DNA from 2 places in the Cytobacillus sp. FSL R5-0377 genome. Region 2 is predicted to be linked to the other one. Evidence: riboswitches for the same ligand, from Rfam matches in the RefSeq annotation. Region 2 holds a riboswitch; the other holds the start of a gene.
What was found. Region 2 has a riboswitch for FMN ahead of ribD (bifunctional diaminohydroxyphosphoribosylaminopyrimidine deaminase/5-amino-6-(5-phosphoribosylamino)uracil reductase RibD). Riboswitches for the same ligand answer to the same signal wherever they lie in the genome.

Region 1: it holds a riboswitch for FMN, as region 2 does, so the genes downstream of both, NSQ49_RS19805 (ECF transporter S component) here and ribD (bifunctional diaminohydroxyphosphoribosylaminopyrimidine deaminase/5-amino-6-(5-phosphoribosylamino)uracil reductase RibD) in region 2, are expected to answer to the same signal.

The regions. Positions count from the first base shown of each region.
Region 1 covers NZ_JBBORA010000001.1:3,884,673-3,889,094, forward strand. The annotation lists gene NSQ49_RS19795 (LysM peptidoglycan-binding domain-containing protein) at 1-530, shown strand, start outside; gene NSQ49_RS19800 (histidinol-phosphatase) at 598-1,410, shown strand; FMN riboswitch at 1,538-1,708, shown strand; gene NSQ49_RS19805 (ECF transporter S component) at 1,871-2,455, shown strand; gene NSQ49_RS19810 (ferredoxin) at 2,588-2,836, opposite strand; gene NSQ49_RS19815 (helix-turn-helix domain-containing protein) at 3,096-4,154, shown strand; gene NSQ49_RS19820 (RecQ family ATP-dependent DNA helicase) at 4,151-4,422, shown strand, end outside.
Region 2 covers NZ_JBBORA010000001.1:4,114,395-4,118,816, forward strand. The annotation lists gene NSQ49_RS21010 (hypothetical protein) at 1-332, shown strand, start outside; gene NSQ49_RS21015 (TlpA disulfide reductase family protein) at 418-993, shown strand; gene NSQ49_RS21020 (EcsC family protein) at 1,012-1,833, opposite strand; FMN riboswitch at 1,961-2,256, shown strand; gene ribD (bifunctional diaminohydroxyphosphoribosylaminopyrimidine deaminase/5-amino-6-(5-phosphoribosylamino)uracil reductase RibD) at 2,399-3,496, shown strand; gene ribE (riboflavin synthase) at 3,496-4,152, shown strand; gene NSQ49_RS21035 (bifunctional 3,4-dihydroxy-2-butanone-4-phosphate synthase/GTP cyclohydrolase II) at 4,178-4,422, shown strand, end outside.

The sequences.
Region 1 (4,422 bases), 230 kb from region 2:
GACAAAAAATCGGAATGATGGGAAGCACAGGTGACTCTTCGGGAGTCCATCTTCATTTTGAAGTACATTCGCAGGGATGGACAGCTGATAAAATAAATGCAGTTGATCCCTCTTTGGCATTTGGAATGGGGGAAGTTGGACAAGCTGTAAATGCAGCGGTAAGAAATGAAAGCGCACATGAAGTTTCAGCACGTCCGTCTAATTTTCATTCGGGGCAAATCACAAAGGATTCCGCGGAAACCTACCATATAGTTAAAACCGGCGAAACATTATGGACCATTGCTGCTCACTATAATTTGCAGACGGGAGATATTGCTGCTTTAAATAATATTAATCCAGATCAAATTTTTACAGGTCAAAAGCTATTAATTAAACCCGGAAAACTTGGCAAATACACGGTTAAAGAAGGAGATACTTTATCTTCTATAGCGAAAGTGCATAAAACAACTGCAGAAGCTATTAAAGAGTTGAATAATGCAGAATCAGATGTTATTAAAATTGGACAAATTCTAATCATTCACAAAAAATAGAAAGAAATGATTGAAGTGCTTTACTCCCTTAAAGTATAATGGTTAAAAAACCGGGGGAGATAGAGAAATGCTTACAGACTATCACAATCATCTTGAAAATGGCACGTTAAGCCTGGATTACTTAAAAAAATTTACAGATGCTGCATCCCAAAAGGGGATTGAATCTTTTGGGATTTCAGAGCATGCCTATCATTTCTATCAGACAGCAGACATTCTGCAAAATCCATGGGTAAACGAGAGACGCTATTATGATATGAAAGACTATGTGAGTGTTTTTCAAGAAGCATGGAGTAATAATATTGACGTTAAAATGTCAATTGAAATGGATTACACGCCGGGTAAGCATGATGAAATGGCGAAATTTATTAACAGCTACTCATTTGATTATGTGATTGGTTCCATCCATTGGGTTGGGGATTTCGGCATAGATCTTGCCGAGTTCAGAAAAGAATGGGATAAACGGGATCTGTATGATGTATATCGGAAGTATTTTGATCAAGTGGTCACATTGGCCGAATCAAACCTATTCGATATTATAGGCCATTTAGACCTAGTTAAAATCTTTAAATATGTGCCTCAGGACGAAGAGTTTTTACTGGAGCAGTACGATCGTGCAGCAAATGCACTGGCAGAATCCAAGACATGTGTAGAGATCAGCACAGCCGGCCTGCGAAAGCCAGTCGGTGAACTATACCCGGACAAGCGGCTCCTGCAGAGATGCTATGAGAAAAATATTCCGATTGTACTTTCATCAGATGCACACTTTCCTGAACATGTTGGTGCGGATTTTGATCAGGCAATTGCTCTTGCAAAAGAAGTGGGTTATAAGTCCATCATGACATTTTCAAAAGGGGAAAGAAAGGAATATCCGCTTGGATAATACAAAAAGGGTGGCAAATTGCCGCCTTTTTTATTATCAATAAAATTCGTTTAGACAAACACAGGTAAACATATCCCTTCACAGAATAACTTTTTTTCAGTATAATTAATTTGTATAAACAAATACGGTCTATCTTCGGGGCAGGGTGAAATTCCCGACCGGCGGTGATGGGTCAGTTTTGACTCTAAGCCCGCGAGCCTGAGAGAAGTGTTTTTAGTAAAAGCACTTTCCATTAAATTGGGCAGGATTTGGTGAGATTCCAAAGCCGACAGTACAGTCTGGATGGGAGAAGATGGAGGTTCTGCAGACGTTCAAAAAGTGCAGGTTTTGAACGTTATTAAGCGTGCCTTTGCAATTCTCCCTCAAGTTATGTTAACTTGAGGGTTATTTAATGCGAAGATATTAGCTTAGCTGAACCTTTCTTCTTTAGGAGAGATAGTCCTAAAAAGGAGAGAGGAACTTGAAAAAACTTAATATCAAATCAATGGTTGCCATCGGAATGCTAAGCAGCATCTCTTACGTATTAATGCTGCTCAATTTTCCAATCCCGCCGTTTCCGCAATTTTTAATGATTGACTTCAGCGATATTCCTGCATTAATCGCAGCGTTGATCTTTGGCCCGGCGGCAGGAATATTAGTAGAACTTATTAAAAATATTCTTGATTACTTCATGACAGGGAGTGCAACAGGTGTACCTGTTGGACATATTGCAAACTTTGCAGCAGGCATTTTGTTCGTCTTGCCTACTTATTATGTATACAGCAAGCTGAAGACAAAAAAAGGCATGACGTTTGGGCTTGTAATCGGCACCATGGTAATGGCTGTCATTATGAGTGTGCTTAATTATCTTGTCATATTGCCAGCATATACATTCTTTCTGAATTTCCCGGCAATGTCAGCGCCTGAAATGAGAACCATGATTGTGACAGGGATACTGCCATTTAATATTTTAAAGGGATTTATCATTTCAATGGTGTTTATGCTTATTTTTACACGCATGAGAACTTGGGTAGAAAAACAGGCTGTAATAAATAGCGCAGCATGATGAATATATAAATGAAAGCAGCGGAAAATGTTCCGCTGCTTTTTCCATTTGAGTAAAAAGTATCATAGAAAAACTCCCTTTCAAGTTGAAAGGGAGCAGTAGCTTAACAAAAATAAGAGTATGGTTGAAGGATTATTCGTATTTAAGCGGATCGCCATCAAAAGCGTCATCAGCAACTTTAATTGAATCGGTTGGACAGCCTTCGAATGCATCCATCATATCGTCAATTAAAACATCCGGAATCTCAACGATACCCTGGTTATCATCAAGGGTTACAAATGCGATGCCTTCATCATCATAATCATAAATGTCCGGTGCCGCTGCGCCGCAAGCTCCACATGCAATGCATGTTTCTTTGTCAACAATTGTATACTTTGCCATGAAAAAACCTCCCAAGAATTAAACAATTAATCTTCCATCAAGATGATGGTAACACATTCCTCACATCCTATTGTAAAACTGTATGTTCAACTTTTCAATAGAAAATGTATTGAGAATGCTTATCAGATAAGGGTTTAGGCATAATTTACCCTGTGATAAATAATTAAAACGGCCTGCCGATTTTTTTCATGATAAAATAGAAGGAAGAAAATCAAGGTAATGAAACAATAAAAAAATCTTAAGCCGTAAGGTGAAAATAATGCATAGATCTTATTTGAAATCTGTAATAATGTACTGTGTTAATGAGTTGCAGGGACAAAGAACTCTATATTCCATTTTACATTTGCTAAATGGAAAAAAGTCTTCCCAAACCATCCAGGATGCTCATTTATTCCAACTTACCCCGCTTTTTCGTTCATTTGAACATTTAAGCAGGGAGGTACTGGAAAAACTTGCAGAGGAAATCATAAGCAGCGGCTGGATGACTGCCATTACTGAAAAGCATTATACTTTGACTGAAAAAGGGAAGAAAGAGCTGGAAAGATCACTTATAGAATGTCCAATTCCTTCATCATTAAACGGATGGCTGTATCATAGTACAGGTGAACTGTTTTGGGAGAGGATTACGCTTCTAATTCAGGTTATCTCACAGTTAAATAATAACAATGTAAAATACCTGCCTATCCAAAGAAAACGAGGTGTTCATGAATGGCTGAAAGACTTTCTGAGGACATCCGGATTTGACCGTGATACAGTTGGGGGAATGCTGTACAGGGAGCTTGTCCAATGCCTTGAAGAGCTGAAAGATATTAATCCTGCTGTCCTGACATTGAGGCTTACAGGCTATAGCCGTATTGGACTCACAGCTGTTCAGGCTTCAGAGCAGCTCGGAATCAAACAGGATTATTACCACCATCAGTTCCTTGGAGCTATTCATCATATACTGGAAAGCGCAAGGGAAAATTCTGCTGAATATCCGCTTATCGATAAAATCGTGAGCGGTGCAGGAAATGCAGTACAGCTAACATTGTCAGCCCAAAAAACGTATTCACTGTTAAAACAGGGACAGGACTTAGCTGAAATCGCGAAAATAAGAAGGTTGAAAAAAAGTACGATTGAGGATCATGTTGTGGAAATAGCTTTAAACGACAGCTCCTTTAATATCACTCGTTATGTCTCGGAGGAAAAACAGAAACTGATCCTTCATGCGGCCAACAGTGCAGATTCCTTGCAATTAAAACAAATACGTCAAATAGTGCCTGAATCCGATTATTTTGAAATCAGATTAGTAATGGCAAAGCTTGGAGAGGGACAATGAGATTGGAAGTACTATTGCAAAGCAAGTTTGGATATCCTGCCTTCAGACCTGGACAAAAGGAAATCATTGAATCCGTGCTAGCAGGCCGAAATACGATTGCCATGCTGCCTACAGGTACAGGTAAATCGCTTTGTTATCAGCTGCCGGGGTATATGATTGAAGGCCAGGTGATTATTATCTCTCCTTTGCTGTCCCTTATGCAGGATCAGGCTGAACAGCTTATGTTGAATGGGGAAAAAAGGGTGATAGCATTCAATTCATTTTTATC
Region 2 (4,422 bases):
TAATCCGCAGGAGTGGCATCGAAATTATCTCCTCAAATGATGAATACAGGGAAACAATCGAAATAAGAAAAATTGGAACCACTGTCGTGTTTCAAAATGGAGCTATTCATTATACAGTTCCTAAAACCTATTTACACACGGATTTGCAGGTTCTGGATGAACAATCGCATAGAGCTGCCCGCCTTCGCAAAGGGTGGATGCCACTTGAGTGGGGAGAGCGTTTTAAGGATCCAAATACACCGGTGCTCTCTTTTAAAGAGAGTCTGGCTCCAAAAGAAAAATGCAGAATTTATGCCATTTTTGCGGCTCTTTTTCTATATCACAATCACTAAAATCCAGTGCACATATGTAGATTCTGTATTCCCCATATAGTATGATAAATTCAGCTTACAGGGAAATCAGTATTGAGGTGTTGGAATGAAAAAGTTTTTACTGGCTGCTGCAGTTATTGTTCTTTTGCTGTTTATTGTAGACAAAACCATTCTTAAAGAAAAGGGAGTAGTAGAGCAGGCCGGACAAATGCAAAAATACGATAAAATAAAAGATCCAGAGGATTTGCCTATTGGTCTGGAAAAAGGAAATCTTGCTCCGGATTTTGAACTGACAGATATGGAAGGAAATCCGGTAAAGCTCAGCGACTACAGGGGCAAAGCAATCCTTTTAAACTTCTGGGCTAGCTGGTGTCCTCCCTGCCGTGCAGAAATGCCGCATATGGAGAAGCTTTATCAAAAGTACAAAGATGATAAATTTGATATTTTAGCCGTAAATCTTACAAACACAGAAAAGAATAATGGAGACGCTGAGAAGTTCGTGAAAGAGCTGGGTCTGACTTTTACAATTCCTATGGATGTAAAGGGAATTGTGGGTTCTGACTATAATATAATGGCTTATCCTACAAGCTATTTTATTGATTCCGATGGTGTTATCAGAGAAAAAGTATTGGGAGCTTTAAATGAAGAATATATGGAGAAGGAAATCAAAAAGCTTCCTTAAATAAAACCGGTGAGCCATTCAGCTCTCCGGTTTTATTTCTGTCATCCTATTCTGGTAAAGGCGGTTAACGATTACTCTTTTTCTGTATAGCATAATACCTGCTTCGGCAATATCATTAACGGCTGATCGATTGATGAAAGCCCCAAACAACAGTCCGGCTATCGGGATCAGTTGGAAAAGTTTTTTCCAGCCAATTTGATCTCTGTAAGAAAACACAACCTCTCTCCATCCCTGAAGTTCGGAAACGACTTCCCTTTTTGGCCCTGATTCTTTAGAACCGAACATGGAAAGCTGCTGCAGAATGGCTTTTTTTCCAACAATGTCACTGGAAACAAATTGAAGAATCTTTACAATGAACATTCTTTCGTTTTTATCAGCAGGATCGAAGCCATAGCAAATCGCGATATCCTGCAGAGTTTTCAGCTGAATGCCAAGAAGCAGGGGGATATCAATGGTCAGGGTAAAAATCCCTCCGACACCAGTACCCGCACCCTGCAATGCTGCTGCTCTTTTACGGTTAGAGCTTAGCCTTTCAGCGGCTACATCCATTATTGATAGGGGCAGGGCTTCTACATCCTGCAAGGTATGAATGTTTTGTCCAGGATAATAATTCTTTAACGCGGAAGCTGAACTTAAATATCTTCCTCCTGATTGAATATATGTCCCAAGCTCATCAAGGATCACTCCAACCTTTTTATGTATGAACTCAGGTGTAAATCTATCAATAAGCTTAAAAGGGAGTCTGCCCAGCTTCTCCCAAAACCATAAATCACCTTGTTCTTTTTCCCATTCTTCACATTTTCTTAACTCGCTGATAAGATGTTCTCTTGGTTCCTCCATTATAAAAGTCCTCTCCTTTTTCTATAATTAACTATACGGCGTATCGAAGTAAAGGTTTCAATTCTTTCAAAAACAATTCTCTTTGTATAATGTGATAATTCATGGTAAGATTTCTATAATAGAATAGGATTTCCTTCGGGGCAGGGTGAAATTCCCAACCGGCGGTGATGAGGGTACGCCCTCTTAGTCCGTGACCCGGCTTTATAAGGCAAGGCGCTTGAGCTTTTCTAATTATTGTCTAGCAGCGCCTACCCCCTCGAGGTCACAAGCCAATCCTCTCAAAAAGGCAAAAGACGCCTTTTCTGGGAGGCTCGTCTTGTGCTTGTCGGGGGTGAACGAGGCGCTTGAGCTTTTCTTATAAACCCGGTGGATTTGGTGAAACTCCAAAGCCGACAGTGAAAGTCTGGATGGGAGAAGGAATGATTATAATGATGCGTTAAAAAAAGTCTTTTTAAACGCTTATTTCGTCATGTGTTTTTGCCCCGTTTCACCTATCTGGTGTACGGGGTTTTGCCGTTTTATACTTAATTTGGAGAAATAGTAAGGAAGGGAGGATGCAGAAAATTTGATCCATCAGGAATATATGAAGTTAGCCATCAGTCTGGCAGCGGCAGCTAAAGGCCAAACCAGTCCGAATCCGCAGGTGGGTGCAGTTGTTGTGAAAAACGGTGAAATTCTGGGAATGGGTGCTCACCTGAAAGCGGGAACACCCCATGCAGAAGTCCATGCGATAGCTGCGGCTGGAGAAAGGGTTAAAGGCGCTGATATTTATGTCACTCTTGAACCATGCAGCCACTTTGGAAGAACTCCGCCCTGCGCAGACTTAATTATTAATTCAGGAATTAAAAGGGTCTTTATTGCTTCTGCCGATCCCAATCCTCTCGTTTCAGGAAAAGGAATTGAAAGGATGCAGGATGCCGGTATTGAAGTGGTGACCGGCCTGTTGAAGGAAGAAGCAGATGCTCTCAATGAACCATTTTTTCATTTTATAAAAACAAAGACACCATACGTAACCATTAAAGCAGCCTCATCTTTTGATGGGAAAACAGCTGCAAAAACCGGTGACAGCAAATGGATTACCTCTCCAGAATCCAGGCAGGATGTACACCTTCTACGGCATGAACATGACGCTATACTTACAGGCATAAATACCATCATTCACGATAATCCCCTTTTAACCGCCAGGCTGCCCCAAGGCGGAAAAAATCCCATTCGTGTAGTTTTAGATACAAATCTAAAAATTCCGGCTGATGCAAATGTCATCCGCGATCAGTCTGTTAAGACCATTATCTTTACCGGCTGCGAAATTGATGCCTCAAAAGCAGAGGAAATAAGGAAACTAAATGCAGAAGTCATTTCTTTTCCTGCAAATGAGGTGCCGATTAAAGATGTATTGAAAAATTTAGGTGAAAGAAACATTATGACCTTGTTTGTTGAAGGCGGATCTGAGATCCATGCTTCATTTATAAAAGAAGGCTGCTTTCAGCAAATAATTCTCTATATGGCTCCCAAAATTATTGGCGGCAATCAGGCGATTCCATTTATTGGGGGTGTTGGTGCCGACTTTGTGAAAGATGCAACTAGGCTTGTGTTCACAGAGATTAAAAGGGTTGGCAGCGATCTTAAAATTACCGCAAAACCACTGAGGGAGGCCAAGCAATAATGTTTACTGGAATTATCGAGGAGCTTGGAACAGTAAAAAAAGTAGTTCAGCAAGGAAAAGCGATGAAACTGACAATTCTGGCCTCCAAAATTTTATCAGATGTTCAATTGGGAGACAGTATTTCTGTAAATGGTGTTTGTCTCACTGTTACGGAATTTGCCAGAAATGGATTTTCAGCAGATGTCATGCCGGAGACGTTCAAAAGCACATCGCTTTCAGCTATTAAAGAAAGATCAAAGGTCAATTTGGAAAGGGCAATGAGGGCAAATGGCCGTTTTGGCGGTCACTTTGTAACAGGGCATGTGGATGGAACAGGTCAGATTCTCAAAAAGTCAGCGAGTGAAAATGCCATTTATATTCAAATATCTGTACCTCCTGCCTTAAGCCACTTGCTTATCATGAAAGGCTCTATCGCAGTGGACGGGATTTCCCTGACTGTATTCGGCAATGAAGACAATACCGTTACTGTCTCGGTCATTCCTCATACAGCCAGTGAAACGGTACTGGGCTTCAAAACAGTTGGCGACATTGTTAATCTCGAATTCGACATGCTTGCCAAGTATCTGTATACCTTTGTGAACAGGCAGCAGCAGGAGACCACGCAGCCTAAAGGAGGCATTTCAGAAGGATTCCTTAGGGATAACGGCTTCTTATAATAAGCAAAAGGAGTGGTATTAAACGATGTTCAGTGAAATAAAAGAGGCACTGGAAGATTTAAAAGCAGGAAAAGTCATCATAGTCTGTGATGATGAAGACAGGGAAAATGAAGGGGATTTCCTGGCAATCGCAGAATATGCGAAACCGGATACCATCAATTTTATGGCTAAGGAAGGCAGAGGCTTAATCTGTACACCTATTACAGAGGAGCTTGCTGAAAAATTGGAACTGAATCCTATGGCAGAGGTGAACACTGACAGTCATGGAAC